3 regions of the Acinetobacter sp. CY05 genome follow, and region 3 is predicted to be linked to each of the others. Evidence: predicted binding sites of a transcription regulator. Region 3 holds the regulator's gene; each other region holds the start of a gene.
What was found. Region 3 encodes PhoB, which activates phosphate uptake and scavenging genes when phosphate is short. Its sites were predicted from a motif close to TGTCATNAANCTGTCATAA; they were not measured.
Positions count from the first base shown of each region.

Region 1: AC5YCD_RS03455 (inorganic phosphate transporter) is a predicted target of PhoB. The motif match lies at 1,852-1,870, and genes of this name have one in related genera.
Region 2: AC5YCD_RS08680 (porin) is a predicted target of PhoB. The motif match lies at 2,015-2,033, and genes of this name have one in related genera.

Region 1 covers NZ_JCAKMW010000002.1:217,180-223,192, reverse strand. Annotated here, with positions in the region: gene metH (methionine synthase) at 1-1,530, opposite strand, end outside; gene AC5YCD_RS03455 (inorganic phosphate transporter) at 1,918-3,534, shown strand; gene AC5YCD_RS03450 (hypothetical protein) at 3,573-5,111, opposite strand; gene AC5YCD_RS03445 (SUMF1/EgtB/PvdO family nonheme iron enzyme) at 5,227-6,013, opposite strand, start outside.
Region 2 covers NZ_JCAKMW010000010.1:16,492-22,504, reverse strand. Annotated here, with positions in the region: gene AC5YCD_RS08690 (DUF6231 family protein) at 1-68, shown strand, start outside; gene AC5YCD_RS08685 (YidB family protein) at 159-779, shown strand; gene AC5YCD_RS08680 (porin) at 840-1,919, opposite strand; gene AC5YCD_RS08675 (HIT family protein) at 2,092-2,505, opposite strand; gene AC5YCD_RS08670 (YARHG domain-containing protein) at 2,531-2,800, opposite strand; gene AC5YCD_RS08665 (NAD(P)-dependent oxidoreductase) at 2,878-3,750, opposite strand; gene AC5YCD_RS08660 (alpha/beta fold hydrolase) at 3,765-4,859, opposite strand; gene AC5YCD_RS08655 (O-succinylhomoserine sulfhydrylase) at 4,993-6,013, shown strand, end outside.
Region 3 covers NZ_JCAKMW010000016.1:9,493-15,505, reverse strand. Annotated here, with positions in the region: gene asd (archaetidylserine decarboxylase) at 1-155, shown strand, start outside; gene phoR (phosphate regulon sensor histidine kinase PhoR) at 189-1,547, opposite strand; gene phoB (phosphate regulon transcriptional regulator PhoB) at 1,550-2,260, opposite strand; gene AC5YCD_RS11560 (TetR/AcrR family transcriptional regulator) at 2,420-3,046, opposite strand; gene AC5YCD_RS11555 (SDR family NAD(P)-dependent oxidoreductase) at 3,164-4,000, shown strand; gene AC5YCD_RS11550 (LLM class flavin-dependent oxidoreductase) at 4,026-5,387, opposite strand; gene AC5YCD_RS11545 (MATE family efflux transporter) at 5,498-6,013, opposite strand, start outside.

The sequences.
Region 1 (6,013 bases), on a different contig from region 3:
GCCGACTTCATTTACTAACACATCATAAGAACGCTTACAGATTTCTTTTTTACGTTCTGCGGTATCAGCCTGACCTTTTTCATCAAATGCCATGACAATGACAGCCGCACCGTATTGACGGCACAGACGCGCACGTTCTACAAACTCGTCATAACCTTCTTTTAAGGAAATTGAGTTCACCACCGCTTTACCTTGTACGCATTTTAAGCCTGCTTCAATAATCTCCCATTTAGAAGAGTCAAGCATAATAGGCACACGTGAAATATCAGGTTCAGATGCAATGAGATTTAAGAAATGCACCATCGCACCTTGCGAATCAAGCATGCCTTCATCCATGTTGATATCGATGATCTGTGCACCTGCTTCAACTTGCTGACGTGCAACATCTAAAGCTTCGGTAAAATTTTCTTCTTTAATTAAACGTAAGAATTTTTTAGAACCTGTCACGTTGGTACGTTCACCGACGTTCACAAACAATGAATCTTTAGTGATGTTAAATGGCTCTAAACCACTTAAACGGCACGCAGGTTCGATTTCAGGAATTTGACGCGGCGCAATGCCTTCAACCGCTTGTGCAATGGCACGGATATGGTCAGGCGTGGTACCACAACAACCACCTGTGATGTTGATTAGACCACTTTCTGCAAACTCTTTAATAAATGCTGCTGTTTCCTCAGGCGTTTCATCATAACCACCAAAGGCATTAGGTAAGCCTGCGTTTGGATGCGCTGAAACAAAGGTGTTGGCAACGTCAGACACGGTTTTGACGTGTGGGCGCATTGCATCCGCACCCAGCGCACAGTTAAAGCCAATAGAGAGTGGCTCTGCATGGCGCATGGAGTTCCAGAATGCTTCTGCGGTTTGACCTGTTAAAGTACGACCTGAAGCATCAGTAATCGTGCCTGAAATCATAATTGGCAGTTCATAGCCCAACTCTTTAAACACTTCTTTGACTGCAAAAATTGCAGCTTTAGCATTTAACGTATCAAATACGGTTTCGATGAGGATGATGTCCGCACCACCTTCAATCAACGCTTTAGTCGATTCGATGTAGTTTTCTTTTAATTCATCAAACGTAATATTACGGAAGGCAGGGTCATTTACATTTGGTGAAATTGAGGTTGTACGTGATGTTGGCCCAAGTACACCTGCTACAAAACGTGGTTTTTCAGGCGTTGAGTATTTTGCACACGCTTCTTTAGCAAGACGAGCAGCAGCAATATTAATTTCTGGAACCAAATCTTCCATGTGGTAATCAGACATCGACACACGGGTACCGTTAAAGGTATTGGTTTCAATAATATCCGCACCCGCTTCAAGATACGCTTCATGAATGCCTTGAATAATTTGTGGCTGAGTGAGCACCAAAAGGTCATTATTGCCTTTAAGGTCAGATGCCCAGTCAGCGAAGCGTTCACCACGGTAGTCGGCTTCTTCGAGTTTGTGACGTTGAATCATGGTGCCCATTGCACCATCAATAATCAGGATGCGCTTGGCAAGAAGCTCTTTTAATGTGGCGAGTGTGGACATACAAAACCCCAATCCGATGGAATAGAAAATCGACAATATATTAGCAGACTTCGCTATAAATTAAGCAGTATTCAAATTAAGCAGTTGAATTGTTATGCAGAAAATACAAAGAAATGAAATTTTTTCATGTTGTTGTCATATTTATTGCTTAGATTAAATAAAAATCAAAACTGTGCTTTCAACGAGTGCAGTACATTATTAATTGATAGGACCAAAAATCATGCTCGCTTGTAAATCTTGATCATTATTTGACGATAATGTGTACGCCACCGACCAAAACCAAGCAATTGCAGTTAAAATAGCCTGCGATCAGGGTCTCTTTGTCATATAATTGTCATAATTTAATTGAACAATATGGGGATCCTTGAATCCTCTATTCCTGCTTGCATGAATTCTAATCCAACTCCCCAAGACTCAGCACAACATTCGGCTGATCAGTCGACCAATGTTCATGTGCCGACACCGAAATTCTTTATGCCGGTGTTTTTGACTCTGATTGTTTCTACGCTAATTTATATTGGCTTTCAATTGTCTGCAGATTTAGCTCATGTTCCGGCATTGGGGCTATATACGGTGATTTTATTGGCCAGCGCCTTATTTATTGCGCTCAGCTTTGAATTCGTCAATGGCTTTCATGATACCGCCAACGCAGTTGCAACCGTAATTTATACCAATGCATTACCGGCACCTGTGGCAGTGATGTGGGCGGGTTTTTGTAACTTCTTAGGGGTTATGGTGGCAAGTGGTGCGGTCGCCTACGGTATTATTGCCTTATTACCTGTCGAATTGATTATGAATGTCGGTTCAGGTGCTGGTTTTGCCATGGTCTTTGCCATGCTGATTGCCGCCATTTTATGGAACTTAGGCACATGGTTCTTAGGTATTCCGGCTTCAAGTTCGCACACCTTAATTGGTTCGATCTTAGGGGTTGGGATCATGAACTACATCTTGCACGCAGGTAGCGGTGCATCAGGTGTAGATATGGAACAGGTGATGAAAGTGGGTAAAGCCCTGTTATTCTCACCGTTAATTGGTTTTGCTTTTGCGGCAGTGTTGTTCTTATTGGTGAAAAAAATCTTTAAGAAACAAATGGAATTATTCCAACCGCCTGTAGGGAATAAGCCACCACCGCCTTTAATTCGTGCTATTTTGATCTTTACTTGTACCGGTGTGAGTTTTGCCCACGGTTCAAACGATGGTCAAAAAGGTATGGGTTTAATCATGCTGATTTTAATTGGCTGTGTGCCGCTGGCGTATTCGCTCAATAAAAATGTCGATAGCGCGCATATGCAATCCTTCGGGCAGCTATCTGCACAAACAGCAGATCTCATTTATCCAAATCATGAAGATATTGCCGATGAAAAGGCACGTGCCATCATCACGCAATATGTACAAACCAAAGAAATTACACCTGAAGTGGTGCCGGCTTTAGCTAGCCTAACCGATCACTTGGGTGAAAAAGTAGGTAGCTATAACAACATTAAAGATGTACCAGAAGAGTTGGTGTCTGAATTCCGTAATGACATGTATTTAAGCACCACAGCCTTCAAACGTTTGGATAAAGCGGAAGCTTTGCCGGCCATGACGGCAGCCCAAGAAAAAACCGTGGATGAATACCGCGACAACCTTGATTCATTCTTACAATACATTCCAACTTGGGTCAAAGTGGCGGTTGCCTTGGCATTGGGTCTGGGAACCATGGTCGGTTGGAAGCGTATTGTGGTCACAGTAGGTGAGCGTATTGGTAAAAACCATATGACGTATGGTCAAGGCATGTCAGCTGAACTGGTGGCAATGTCAACCATTGCAGCAGCAGATGGCTTTGGTATGCCAGTGTCGACTACACATGTTTTAAATTCTGCGGTGGCAGGTACCATGGTGGCCAATAAGTCAGGTTTAAACTTTAATACCGTTAAAACTATTCTGTCGGCATGGATCTTTACGCTACCTGCAACCATCTGTTTATCAGGTGTGTTGTATTGGTTATTGCTTAAAGTCTTCTAAGCTTAAGCATAAAAAAACGCAGCCAAGGCTGCGTTTTTTTATGGCTTTAATTTGCTCAGCAGTTTAAGCGGTAATTTGGACTTGGCCATACCATATACGGCAGCCAAAGGCAGTGCAGTGCGCGCCAAATAAGGCACACGCCATAAACCGCCATGGTTGGCACCAGACATCATCAGTTCTAAAGGATGTGGAAGCTCGGTGGTTGGCTGTGCCACAGAATGAGCATGACGTAAATCATGTACCCAAAGTGCTGCCATTAATGCGTTGGTGGTTTCAGGTGCAAATGCTTCAACATCAAATAATTGTGCGCCATCAAAAGCGGCTTTGAGGAGCGGATTTTTCACCACAGAATGGGTGGTGGTAGATGGGGCAATATTAATACTGACCACTTGACCCTGACTGCGTGCCAGTGTGGCACGCCATTGTTGTAAGCGTTTGGCTAAGGCATAGTTTGGCCCTTGCTCAATCACCAGACAGTCACTTATACCGTACTTTTGCCCATTATCAGACTGAATTAAGCTGTGATCATTGGCTTTAAATAAATGTTGCTGGCTGAGTAAGGCCAGCGCTTTACTCAGTTGGCTGTGAATTTTAGCGCGCTGTTGATATTTGCTTTTAGAAGCTTCAATCACCTCAGGCGGTACCGCATAGACATCAGTTGGCGTACACATAAACATTAAGCTAGTATTGGCTTTTTGTGCACTCACTTCACTCATAATGCTGTCCATGGCAATTGATACACGCACATGTTTTTCACCATCTAAATAGGCAATTGCGGCCAAATCTAGCGGATGGGGATTTTGCACTAACCACTTAATAATCTCTGGAATTTCGTTCAGTAAATTGGCGCCTAAATGCTGGGCTAAATCAGCTGCATCGGCTTGAACAGCTTGATGACTTGGCGCATATAAAGTGGCATTACCAGCGTGGACTTTATCTAAAATGCCTTGCCATACTTTTTCATTGGCCAAGTCTACAGCCACAATATTGGCTTTCCATTGACATAGCCAGGTTAAAGGTCCTGCTTCAGAGCCGGCACCAAACAGCACCATATTACGATCAGATAAATCAAACCATTCTGGATGGGCGACGCACAGGCGCATGGCATCGGCATGACTGGACTCAATAATGCCAGCAGCTTGCCAAGCATCGAGTTGTTTGAGCAGCGCAGCGCCTTGTAGCTTTTGCCCTTGATAAGGCACATACCACGCAGGTGCAGCCTGACTTTTGCCTTGAATTTTAACAGTGTAGAGATTTTGCGCATTGAGTTTTATGGCATCTTTAAGATGATAACGCTCGCCATAACGATAAAAATCTACACTATTACGTGCTTTTTGTAAGCCTTGTTCGGCAATAATGAGGGTATGGGCGGAATTTAAAATCGCGCCTTTAACGAGCGCTTTAAAATAGTGAGGATATTGTTTACGCCAGTTTTTTTCGGCCAATAAGGCTTGAGCTGTTTTGTTATCAATTAAAGATAAGGCTTCGGCAATGATTTCCTTGCCGATTTTAGTACTGCTGGGTTTTTGAGTTTTGGGATCAATGGGAAACTGTAAACCGTCTAAGGCATGTGACATAAAAAATCTCGTTATATTCAATTCTATGCTGCTTATATTAGCCATGCCCAAACAGTTTTGGGCTAGCATTTTAAATCAGATTGTAGAGAAAAAATGTCATGCTTGCGATATGCCTTTAAGGTTTGCCACGTAAAACGGTACGAAAACCAACATGTGAGGTGGCCAGATCAAATTCTTGTGGGTGACGGCTACTGGCACGATAGCGGGCACAATATTGACTGGCACATAAAAACGAACCGCCTTTGAGCACAAAATTTTGGCTATGTTTAGATCTGAGCGCCGCATAATTGCCCATATGATGGTCATGAGCACCTTGATAAGGAGATGCGGTCCATTCCCAGACATTGCCAATCATGTCATATAAGCCAAATGCGTTGGGTGCATAGCAGCCAACCGGTGCAATGCCTTGAAAATGGTCTTCAACTTGCGGTTCAAAGGGGAAACCACCTTGCCAATAATTGGCATTGGGTTGATGCTGAGCATTACGTGGTTCATGCTTTAAACCTTGGTCGTGGTAATGTTGGGTTTTAGCGGCGTACTCCCACTCAATTTCAGTAGGCAACTCACGCCCCAACCATAGCGCATAATGTTCGGCATCATTTTTAGTAACCAAACGTACGGCCTCATGCTCTTTGGCTGCCGCTTGATCTTTGCCTTCAGGATATTGCCAACTGTGGCCATGTTTCAGTTGCCACCAAGTATTAGGTTGCTTCGGGTCTGGACTAAAAATAGCGGCAGCGTGTTGTTTTTCCGCGTCTGTCACGTAGCCAGTAGCTTCAACAAAGCTTCTAAACTGTGCCACAGTCACTTCAGTTTGATCGATCCAAAACCCTTGTACAGTGCGCTGTTTTTCGCCAAAGTTACGCTCATCAGCATAAGCAAGCGCTGAACCAAGCATTAAG
Region 2 (6,013 bases), on a different contig from region 3:
ATGTACCTGATTGGTTTAACTCTAAATTTTGGGCTAATCCTGAAAATTGGGATAAATTTCGTTGGTAAGCTTGCAAATTTTAACAAAGCACCCAAGGAAAAAACCAACAAAATACGTATGCTGAAAGAGAGGAATTTAACAATAACTAGGCAATTCATATGACAAATTTAAGTAATATCGTCGAGATTCTGGCAAAACAAGCTTTAGGTGGCAATCAGCAACACAACCAACAAAACGGTTTGGGGGGTATTTTAGGCAGTGTCTTAGGTCAGCTCGGTGGCCAACAAACTCAAAATAAATCACAAGGTGGCTTGGGTGGTATTTTAGGCAGTGTGCTCGGTCAATTAGGTGGGCAACAGCAACCCCAAGTGCAGCCGCGCAGTAATGCTGGCTTTTCTGGTGGCGGTAAAACCTTATTAATTGCGGTATTACCTCTGGTATTGGCTTGGATTCAAAAACAAGGTGGTTTACAAGGTGCTCTGGATAAATTACGCGGCCAAGGCTTAACCTCACAAGTCGACGATTGGGTCTCTACAGGAGAAGGTGCCAATGCTAGCGTGAATCAACAGGCGGTACAAAACCTATTTGATGACCAAGACGTTGAACAAGTGGCTCAACAAGTACATACCGATAAACAAGATGTGTATGGGGCAATTTCTCAAGTCTTACCAGAGATTATTGATTCGCTTACACCACAAGGTGAGCAGACCAGTAAACAAGAAGCCAATGATGATATTCAGCAAGTGCTTAACTTGGTATCTGGTTTCTTAAAACGTTAACAGGCAATAAAAAAGACCAGATCATGATCTGGTCTTTTTAATATAAAGTGGACTAAAGGCTTAGAAGTCGTAACGCATACCGACCGATAAACCTAATGCTGTTTCGCCTGCAGCATTCACACCTTGATCTTTACTTGGTTTGTTACTACGTGCTTGAGACCACGGCGTTAAGTTAGCGTTGTCATCGTTCATAACTGCAGCAACGTTGCCATACATACGTAACTGGCTGTCAAAGCGATGTTCTAGACCTAAAGCAAGTAGGGTTGAGTTGCTATCATCGCTATCCACTTCACGGTGGAACACTTGACCACGTAATGAAGTTTTTGGTGCAAATTTATAATCTGCAGCGACCCCTAATACATGTGCATCAGCATTGACACCCACATCATTGTCATGAGTAGTAAATTGGTATAAACCGCCAACATTTAAAGTTGGTGTAAGTTTATAACTTGCTGCAAGTCGTACACCATCACGCTCACCTTGGCTGACATCTTCTTCATAATGCTCATAGGCTGCAGCAAAATCAAATTTTTCAGCTTTATAGTTTAAGCCTAAGTCATAGGCTTTGGATTTTTCGTTATTATCTTCGATTGTCTCATCAGCAATCATGGTGCCATTATGTAAAGACAATGCAGCTTTGGCAGTAAAACCACCCGCAAATTTTGGTGATTGGTATTCAATCGTGTTTGGATTACGCTCATCAAAACGGTGATTATAAGCACGGGTAACGTTACGTAAATCACCGACTTGGTCACCAAAATAGTTGACAGGATTACGCGCTGCTTTAAATGGTGAGTCAAAACGACCGACTTTAACTTGACCAAAATTACCTTTTAAGCCAACAAAGGTATCACGTGTTGAGAAATCAACAGAATCTTTAGAGTCTTCTGAACCACTGGCAAAGTTAATTTGTTGTTCGATCTGAGCAAAGGCACTTAAATCTTCATTGACTTTGTGTTCAACTTTAAAACCTAAACGTGATGAATTTGAAGATAAGCCTACTTCGTTATAGTCTTTACCATCGTCAAGATAATCTAAAGAAACGTGTGCACGACCATAAATTTTAATATCAGCTGCCATTGCTAAGGCTGGTGTAAAAAGTGTTGCCCCAATTGCCAGTGCACAAAGTGTTTTGTTCATTGTTTGCTCCAGTAAAGAACTGAGCAGTAAGGAATATTTACTGCGCTTTATTGGGGCTCAGTATTGTCAAAAAATAAGACAATTCGATGAACAAATGATTGCAATTTGATGACGATTCACAAAAATAGGCACAAAAAAAATGGAGCGGACACGCTCCATTTTTTATTTACAGTTAAAGTGCTGCTTTAATTTTGTCAGCTAAAGCCTGAATTTGAACTTGATCACCCATAACAGCGCCATGTTTACCCAACTCATGAATTGAACTTGGAATGAGGTGGAAATGCACATGGGGCACAGTTTGACCAGCAGAAGCACCAGAGAGTTGCATTAACACTATACCTTTGGCATCTAAGGCTTTTTCGATGGCTTTGGCAACTTTTTGCACGATTTGAATGGTATAGGCTGCAACTTCAGGATCTAAGTCTAATAAGGTGACAGCAGGGCACTTTGGAATTACCAAAGTATGACCTTCTGCTTGGGGCATAATATCCATAAATGCCAAGACTTGATCATCTTCATAGACTTTAATTGCAGGTAATTCACCACGTAAAATGCGGGCAAAAATATTTTGATCATCGTAAGCCATGATTGTTCCTTAAAGATTGCTGTAATTATTTACAGTTCAATTCTTTCTGTTTTTGCTTAATTTGGTCAAGACGTTGTTGCTCTTTTTCTGAGAACTTCGGCTCTTTATTTAAATTACAGTTTTTACCATCAAAGCGTGCTTGTTTGGCAGGGTCCTTAAAGCAAAACCCTTTAGAAGCATAAATCACATCATGATCATCTTGCAGCTTTTGGCATTGTTGCTCATTCGCATTGGCATGCGTTGCAGCCAACAGAGTCATAAAACTTGCGATCGCTGCAATGGTGAATTTCATCATGTTGATATTCCTTCATGAATTAAATGATGTATAACTCTAATATTGGGGCACTGGCTTTAAAACACAATGACTAAAGCTTACTCGATTGTAATTTTATTCCAAGTTTCATACAGGTGAGCCAGAGTGGAAAAGTCACTTGAACTGTTGGTTTGATTACTCGCTGCTTGAACGAGACTTTGTGTTTGGGCAGTGATGGGCGCTGAAAGCTGAGCCTGACGCACTAAGTCTAAGGCAATGCCTGTGTCTTTTGCCAACAAAGGGAGAGCAAATGTGAGTGGAAATTCGCGATTAAGCACCCGTTGCGGTAGTACACTTTCGGTAACACCACTTTTACCACTTGAAGCGTTAATACAAGCTAAAGCGCCGTTTAGGTCTACCCCATGCGCTTTTAAGGTACTAAAACCTTCTAAAGCAGCACATAGGTTTACGGCCATCAGCATGTTGTTTACGGCTTTGACTGCAAATCCCGCGCCTGACTCACCCACATGTTGAATCAGTTCACCAAAACATTCAATCGCAGGTAGGGCCCGCTCAAAGTCTTGTCTATCACCGCCAATCATCACGGTTAGTGTGCCTTTCTCAGCACCAATAGTTTGACCAGATACAGGGGCATCTAAAAAACCGATGCCTTGGGCTTTTAAACGTTGGTGCAACAGGCGCGCGCTGTCAGGTACTCCACTGGTACAGTCCACCCAAATTGAACCTGACCTTAAGCTCACGCTATCTAGCAGGTGTATCACATCTTGACTGGTCGGGAGGCATGAAAAAATTACATCGGCTTGTACAGCTTGGCTTAATTCAACCGCCTGTGAGCCATATTCAGCCGCATGTTGTTCGGCTTTGGAAAAGTTACGGTTCCACACCCACACCTGATCAAATTTTTTGACTAAGTGTGCTGCCATACGGTAGCCCATTGCCCCTAAACCAATGAATGCAACGGATTGAATCATGCGAATACCCTTTTTTAGATCTGTGTCGAACGTTGTGTCAGCCAAGCCGCCATCTGTGGCCAAAATTCCTTGGCTGTATTTTGGTTAGACATAATACCCATATGTCCACCCGGAATGAGAGTAAACGTGACATCTGTGCTGCTTGTCAATTCGCATAAAGGCGCAACCGCTTTGGCGGAGACCAATTGATCGCGCAAACCCGCGCCCACCAAGAGATTGCAGTGAATATTTTTTAAATCGATAAGTTTATTGTTTAAGTGAATATGACCGTTTTTGAGTGGGTTTTGCAGCCAAATATTGAGCATCATATCTTGGTTAATTCCACCAGGGTAATCAATCATGTCATTTAAATAAGCGCCCATGGTGGCATGTTCTTGCACAATTTGTGGGTCATCTAAATTTTGCAAAAAGCGTTTATGACCATTCAGCCAGCCTTTAGGGTCAAGTAGTTTAAATACCAAAGCATTGAGTTTTCCGGGTGTTTGAATCATTTTCTTAGGGAGTTTGCCTTGGTATAGGGCCTCTGCCACGCGTGGATAGCGGTGCAACACTTTTTGAGTGTGTTTAAGCAGTTGACCATGCCAGCCGGTTAGAAAGGTATCAATCGGCGCACCTAGGGTAATTAAGTTTTTAATCTGTTTGGAGTGGCTATGCGCCGTGTAGAGTGTGGCAAATAAGCCGCCCATACTCCAACCATGTAAAGATAACTCTGCACTGTTGGCATGTTCACGAATATGGCTTAAGCACTCTGGAATGGTGTTGTCTAAAAAGCTCATAAAATTGAGCTGATGATGGCTATAATTAAGACGTCCCCAATCGAGCAAATACACTTCAAAGCCTTGCTGTTGGAAATAATTCACTAAAGAGCGATAAGGGTATAGGTCGTAAATGGAAACAGTGACTGCAAGCGGTGGAATAAACACCAAAGGTTCTAAAAATTTACGTTCTACCGCAGGATAGTGACGTACTTTGGCGTGTTCGTATTCAAAAATCACCTGATAGGGCGTGCTTTGCGAGACCACAAGCGAGGTACTGCGAAACACCCGTGTGGATAGATTTTTCAATTTATCTGTTTGATTTTTCAGGTTGATTTTCCCTAATTTTCTCATAAATAGCACATCTTTAGCAGTAGATTTGGACGAAGTCTAAACGATCATTGTATATTTTACCTTGACCGAGAAGATATTAGGCGCTCAAAATGTTGGCAATTCTTCACACAGGCAGTCATAGACTGAAAATATAATGAGTCAATACGACGATCTTGAATACCAATTAGATACTTTGGCACTACGTACCGGTCATACACGTAGCTTTGAGGGTGAACACGGCGAGCCAATTTTCCTAACTTCATCTTTTGTGTATGCCAATGCTGCAGAAGCTGCGGCCAAATTTTCAGGTCAAGAACCAGGTAACATTTATTCGCGCTTTACCAACCCTACGGTGGCAATGTTTGAAAAACGTCTTGCCGCTCTAGAAGGTGCAGAACGCGCAGTTGCCACCAGTTCAGGTATGGCTGCGATTATGGCTGTGGCGATGTCGTATTTAAAACAAGGCGATCATGTGATTTGTTCACGCGCCGTGTTTGGTTCGACTGTAGCAATGTTTGAAAAATATGTGGCGAAGTTTGGTGTTCGTGTTGATTTTGTAGATTTAACCGATCTAGACGCATGGAAAAATGCCATTCAACCCACCACTAAACTATTATTTGTTGAATCACCTTCTAATCCACTGGCTGAAGTGGCTGATATTCAAGCTTTAGCGGACCTTGCCCATGCACATGGTGCTTTACTTGCCATTGACAACAGCTTCTGTACGCCGGTATTACAGCAGCCGTTGAAATTTGGTGCAGATTTAGTGGTTTACTCTGCAACCAAATACTTAGATGGTCAAGGCCGAGCTTTAGGTGGTGCGGTGGTGGGTAACCATGCCTTACTTGAAGACGTGTTTGGTTATGTGCGTACCACAGGTCCTTCTATGAGCCCATTTAATGCATGGGTATTCCTAAAAGGTTTAGAAACATTACGTTTACGTATGCGTGAACATTCAGCCAGTGCACAAAAATTAGCAGAATTTTTAGATGCGCATGATAAAGTTGAAAAAGTCTACTATGCAGGTCTGCCGGCACATGTAGGCCATGAATTAGCAGCTAAACAACAAACAGGTTTTGGTGGTATTGTCTCATTTGAAGTCAAAGGCGAACGTGAAGGCGCTTGGAAAGTCATTGACAATACCCAATTTATTTCCATTACCGGTAACTTGGGTG
Region 3 (6,013 bases):
ATAATTTATTCTTAGATAAAGGCGCGGAATTGGGGCGTTTTTATTTAGGTTCAACCGCTGTAGTATTATTTGAAAAAGATAAGATGCAGTGGGATGCAGCATTTACTGCAAACTCTGCGGTAGAAATGGGCAAGCCTTTAGGGCATCGCCTCTAAAGAACTAAAAATCCCTCAATGTGAGGGATTTTTTTAAAGCATTTTATAAAGACGATCTTTAGGGAAAACCACTTTAAATAATGAGCCTTTATTCTCTTTAGATTCAATTTCTAAATGCGCGTTATGTTGCATCAGTACATGTTTAACAATCGCTAGACCTAAACCTGTACCACCTGTTTGGCGGCTACGAGCACTATCCACGCGATAGAAACGTTCCGTTAGGCGTGGTAAATGTTTAGGGTCAATACCAATACCGGTATCTTGCACGCTAAAGTAGCCATTTTCGCCATCATCATGCCAACCAATAGTCACCGTGCCACCTTTAGGTGTGTATTTAATGGCATTGGTAATAAGGTTGGTAAAAGCGCTGGCCAGCTCCATATCTGAGCCTAATAAGTCGCAATGACTGTCGATGTCTAAATTTAGAGTATGTCCATAATCTACATTGTAAGCTTGAGCATCATCAAACAATTGATTCATTAAATTAGGCATATCAATAATTTGATTTTTCACAATATTTTTATCATTTTCTAAACGTGATAATAACAACAAATCATTGACTAGAGCATTCATTCGTCGTGTTTGTGATTGCATTTGCTCAAAGGCACGTTTCCAACGCGGATTAATATCTTCTTGGTCGGTAAAGGTTTCGATATAGCCACTGAGCACTGTTAAAGGGGTGCGTAATTCATGTGAAATATTATCGACAAAGTCTTTACGCATTTGCTCAAGATTATGCATTCGCGTCACATCATAGGCCACCAATAAACGACTTTCACCACCAAAACGGGTCATTTTGACTTGAACATAATGATCTTCAAATACTGATGATTTCATTTTTAGACCATCAGGTGCATCGTCAATATGATGAAAATATTCAATAAATACCGGTTGGCGCAAAATCGTTAAAATATTACGTCCACGATCTAGACTTTGAATCCCTAATAATTTTTCTGCAGCAGGGTTCCACCATTCAATCTGATGACTTTCATCAATTAACACCACCGCTTCTTGTAGAGCAACCAGTGAGGATTGAGCACGATCAATTAAACCTACCATTTCAGCTTGTACAATACGCTCTTGGCGCTGGGCACGGTAGACATTAAATAATAATGCACCCCAAATTCCATCTAGGTTTGGTGGTACATCATAAGGATGATTGGAAATCCAATCATTGACCAAATACAGTGAGCGCATTTGTAAGGCAAAAAATAGCCCAAATGCGACCAATAAACACGGACCTAAATATCCCGTACCAAAGCCAATAAATGCGGCAATAATTAAGAAAAATGCCAACAAACGTAAATCTTGTTTGGCAAATGCCCATAAGCTGCTATAGCGGAATTTTCTATGTTCGCGCGCAATCTCAGGGACAGGATAGGGTTCGTACATAATTAACCTGCAGCAGCATCTGCACGAGTAGAAAAGCGATAGCCTGTGCCGCGTACAGTTTGTACATAACGATCGGCAGCGAATGGCTCTAAAATTTTACGCAAACGACGGATATGCACATCAATGGTACGGTCTTCGATATAGACGTTACCGCCCCATACTTGATCAAGGAGCTGAGCACGTGTGTAAGCACGCTCTGGGTGCGTCATAAAGAAGGCCAATAAACGATATTCTGTTGGCCCCATCTCCAAAATCGCGTCACCAAAGCTCACACGTTGGCTCACCGGATCAAGGACTAAACCATTGGCATCAATTGGCTTTTCACCGCTTAAGGCATTGGCACGGCGTAGTACGGCTTTAATGCGTGATACCAATTCTCGGGTAGAAAAAGGTTTGGTCATATAGTCATCAGCGCCAGCATCTAAACCTTGCACTTTATGATCTTCTTCACCACGTGCGGTGAGCATAATGACAGGAATTTCTGCCAAGCTTTCATCACGTTTTAAACGACGACATAGGTCTACACCGCTGACACCACCTGGCATCATCCAATCTAATAGGATGAGCGCGGGACGTTGATCGACAATCATTTGATGAGCTTGTTTGGCATCTTCTGCTTGTAAGCACTGGAAGCCTGCCATATCTAAAGCCGTGTGGAGCATTTCGCGAATCGGCAATTCATCGTCGACAATTAAAATGTAGTCATCTTTCACAGCGCAATATCCTATTTTTTAATCACGGTTTATGACAGGCTTATTACAAAGACTAATTATGACAGTATCATTGCAAAAAGATAGGCTGCCATGTTTTTAGTAAAAAAATGTGACAGTTTTTTGACGCTTTTTGAATACAATAGAGTTATTTTACGCGCCCTAAAGGGTCTGCATCGGACGGCTAAATTGTCGAAAGCCCAGTTCGCAGCTGCTAAGTACATCATCTAAAGTTGCTTTAAAATCAGTCATTACCCAACGAATAGCAATATGGGTAACGTAACCGTTAATCCCCGTGGCAATCCATGAGAATTCTTGTTCATTAAAATTGTAATCTGGCTGTAATACACGTAACAAGCGTTGCACGATAGTTTCAAAACGTTGCATGGTTTGGCGGATATTGGCTTGTTGATGGAGCTCTTGTACCAACATGGCATCAATATAAATAATACGTGCCATAGTAGGACGTTGTTTTAAACAAGATAAAAAGGCCAGTAACCCGGCACGTAGCATTTTTTCCGCTTCAACTTCTTGCTCAATGGCTTGGATCACATTGTTTTGCAATTCAGAAATGAGTTGCACAAAGATGGCTTGAAACAAAGCATCACTTTTTTTAAAAGACTCATAAAAATAACGTTCGCTCAGGCCAGCGGCCACGCAAATATCTTTGACTGTGACTGCAAAAAAACCAGATTGACCATAACAATCAATGCCGGCTTGAATCAGTTTTTGGCGACGTAAGGCTTTACGTTCAAGAAGAGATAAGCCTTTAAATTGACTGCTTGGCATAGTGAACTGTGTGACTAGAAGTAAATGGAGTGTGTCATTGAAGTTTACAAGCTGCAGTAAGCAATTGTAAGAAAAATGCGATTTCTTATAAGATGAGACTTATTTACGGCACATTACATGAAAACATTTCATAATAAAGTAGCAGCCATTACAGGAGCGGGTTCTGGGATCGGTCAGCAACTGGCCATTCTATTGGCCAAGCAAGGCTGTCATTTGGCCTTAAGCGATATTCATTTATCAGCTTTAGAGGCAACACGTCAGCAGATTGAAGCCAAAGTCAAAGTTACTCTAGCGCAGGTAGATGTTTCACAACAAAGTGAAGTGGCAGCTTGGGCAGATCAGGTAGAAAAGCAGCATGGCAAAGTGAACCTGATTTTTAATAATGCTGGTGTGGCACTCGGTTCAACGATTGAAGGTGCCAGCTACGAAGAACTCGAATGGATTATGGGGATTAATTTTTGGGGAGTAGTGTATGGCACCAAAAGTTTTTTACCATTAATTAAAAAAACGCATGATGGACATGTGATTAATCTGTCGAGTGTATTTGGTTTAACCGCGCAGCCCACCCAAGCAGGCTACAACGCGAGTAAATTTGCGGTACGTGGTTTTACCGAAGCTTTACGCCAAGAATTGGATTTACAAGATTGTGGTGTCAGTGCCTTATGTGTCCATCCTGGTGGAATTAAAACCAATATTGCCAATGCAGCACGCATGAATGCAAGCCTGGCCACATTGGGTATACATGTAGATGACGCCAGCCGTTCTTTTAATGACTTTTTACGTTATCCACCTGAAAAAGCAGCAGAAAAGATTTTAGAGGCAGTACTTCAGAATAAACGCCGTGTCTTAATTGGTAATGATGCTAAAGCTTTAGATTTGATACAGCGCTTACTGCCCAGTGCTTATCAACGCCTAATGCAAATTGGCAGTCAATTACGCGATAAATTCAAATAAAACCGCCCGCGGTTGCGGGCTTTTTTTATGAAGCCTGTGCTGCTTTGGCTTTGACATATTGATTTTCAGGTCGTGCTAAACCCAAGTTATCACGTAAAGTGGTACCTTCATATTGGGTTCGGAATAAGCCACGGCGTTGTAATTCAGGCACAATAAAATTGACAAAATCATCTAAACCTTCAGGTGTGCTCGGAGGTAAGACGTTAAAGCCATCAGCAGCTTCATTCTCAAACCAGTGTTGCAGTTGGTCAACTACTTGCTCAGCTGTACCAATTAAAGTCCAGTGGCCACGTGCAGCAGCAATATGCTCATAAAGTTGACGAATACTAAATTTATGCTTACGCGCAATATCAACCATCATCTGTTGACGACTGCTGCTGATTAAACTTGGATCAAGATCAGGGAAAGGTGCATCTAAATCATATTGGCTTAAATCAGTACTACCCGCTAAGCCTGAAAGTAGTCCTAAGCCCACTTGTGGATGAATTAAGCGATTAAGCAGCGCATACTTTTCTTGGGCTTCTTGTTCCGTTTTGGCAACAAAAACGGAAACACCTGGCATAATTTTTAAATCTTCAGCTTGACGACCATACTTGGTTAAGCGGCGCTTTACATCACGATAAAAGGCTTGAGCATCTTGTAAATCTTGCTGTGCAGTAAAAATGACTTCTGCATATTTAGCAGCCAATTCACGGCCATCTTCAGATTGTCCCGCTTGCACAATCACTGGGTAGCCTTGCGGTGGGCGTGGTACATTCAGCGCGCCTTCAACATGGAAAAATTCACCATGATGCAGTGGTTCATGCTGTTTGCTGGCTTCAAAGAAACGACCACTGTGCTTGTCGTAAATAAAAGCATCATCTTGCCAAGAATCCCACAGTTTTTGTGTGACTTGAATAAACTCATCGGCACGTTGATAACGCAATTTGGCATCCGGATGCACTGTACCAAAATTACGTGCTGCATCACTGGCGACTGTGGTGACCACATTCCATGCCGCACGACCTTTACTAATGTGGTCAAGAGAGGCAAATTTACGTGCTAATAAGTAGGGTTCTTCATAAGTTGTTGATGCAGTAGCAATAAAACCAATATGTTGAGTGACTGCTGAAATAGCAGCAAACAGCGTGATGGGTTCAAACCCTACGGCTTTATCGCTTAAGCCTAAACTTTTCGGATCTTTTGAGGCAGCATGGCTCCAATTTACCGATAAACCATCGGCAAGAAAGTAGGCATCAAACAAACCGCGCTCAGCAGTTTTTGCTAATTCAATGGCATAGTCAATACTTAAATGTTGCTCAGGGCGGGCATTGGGTAAGCGCCAACCTGCTGCATGTTGTGATGTCAGTGGAATAAATGCACCTAATTTAATCTGTCGTTGTGCCATGCCCTGATCCAAATTTTTGCTGTTTTTAATGGCTAAAATTTATAGCAAGGAATCAGCCATCTGAAAAATACAATTAAATTCAATCTTTATGCATATTTTAGGATAAGCAGTTAAATTAAGGCTTCTACCGTCTTTTTCTTCCATACAAATTGATAGTACAACCCTTGCATGATGCATAAGCTAAAAAAAGCCAATGCATAGGCATACCAAATACCTTGTAAGCCCCACCATGCACTAAATAGATAAGCACACGGCACTTCAATCAACAAAATTGCCACAATGTTAATGATCATTGGGACCGTCACAGTGCCACTCGCACGCATAATAGAGGCAAAAATTGCGCTAGCCCCAAAGAATAAAATCGACCACAACACAATAAATAACAGCTGCTGACCCAGTTCCACCACATGCGGGTCAGTAATAAATAGTGCCATTAAATATTTAGAGCCCAGATAACCCAAGCTCACTAAAATACCTGTAATCACCAAATTCATAACTAAAGCGGTACGTGTGACTTTATTGAGTAACTCAGATTTACCCGCGCCAATGGCTTGCGCGGCAAAAATAGAAGCAGCAATGGCAATCGAAAGTGCTGGAAATTGAATGTAATTGAGGACTTGATTGAC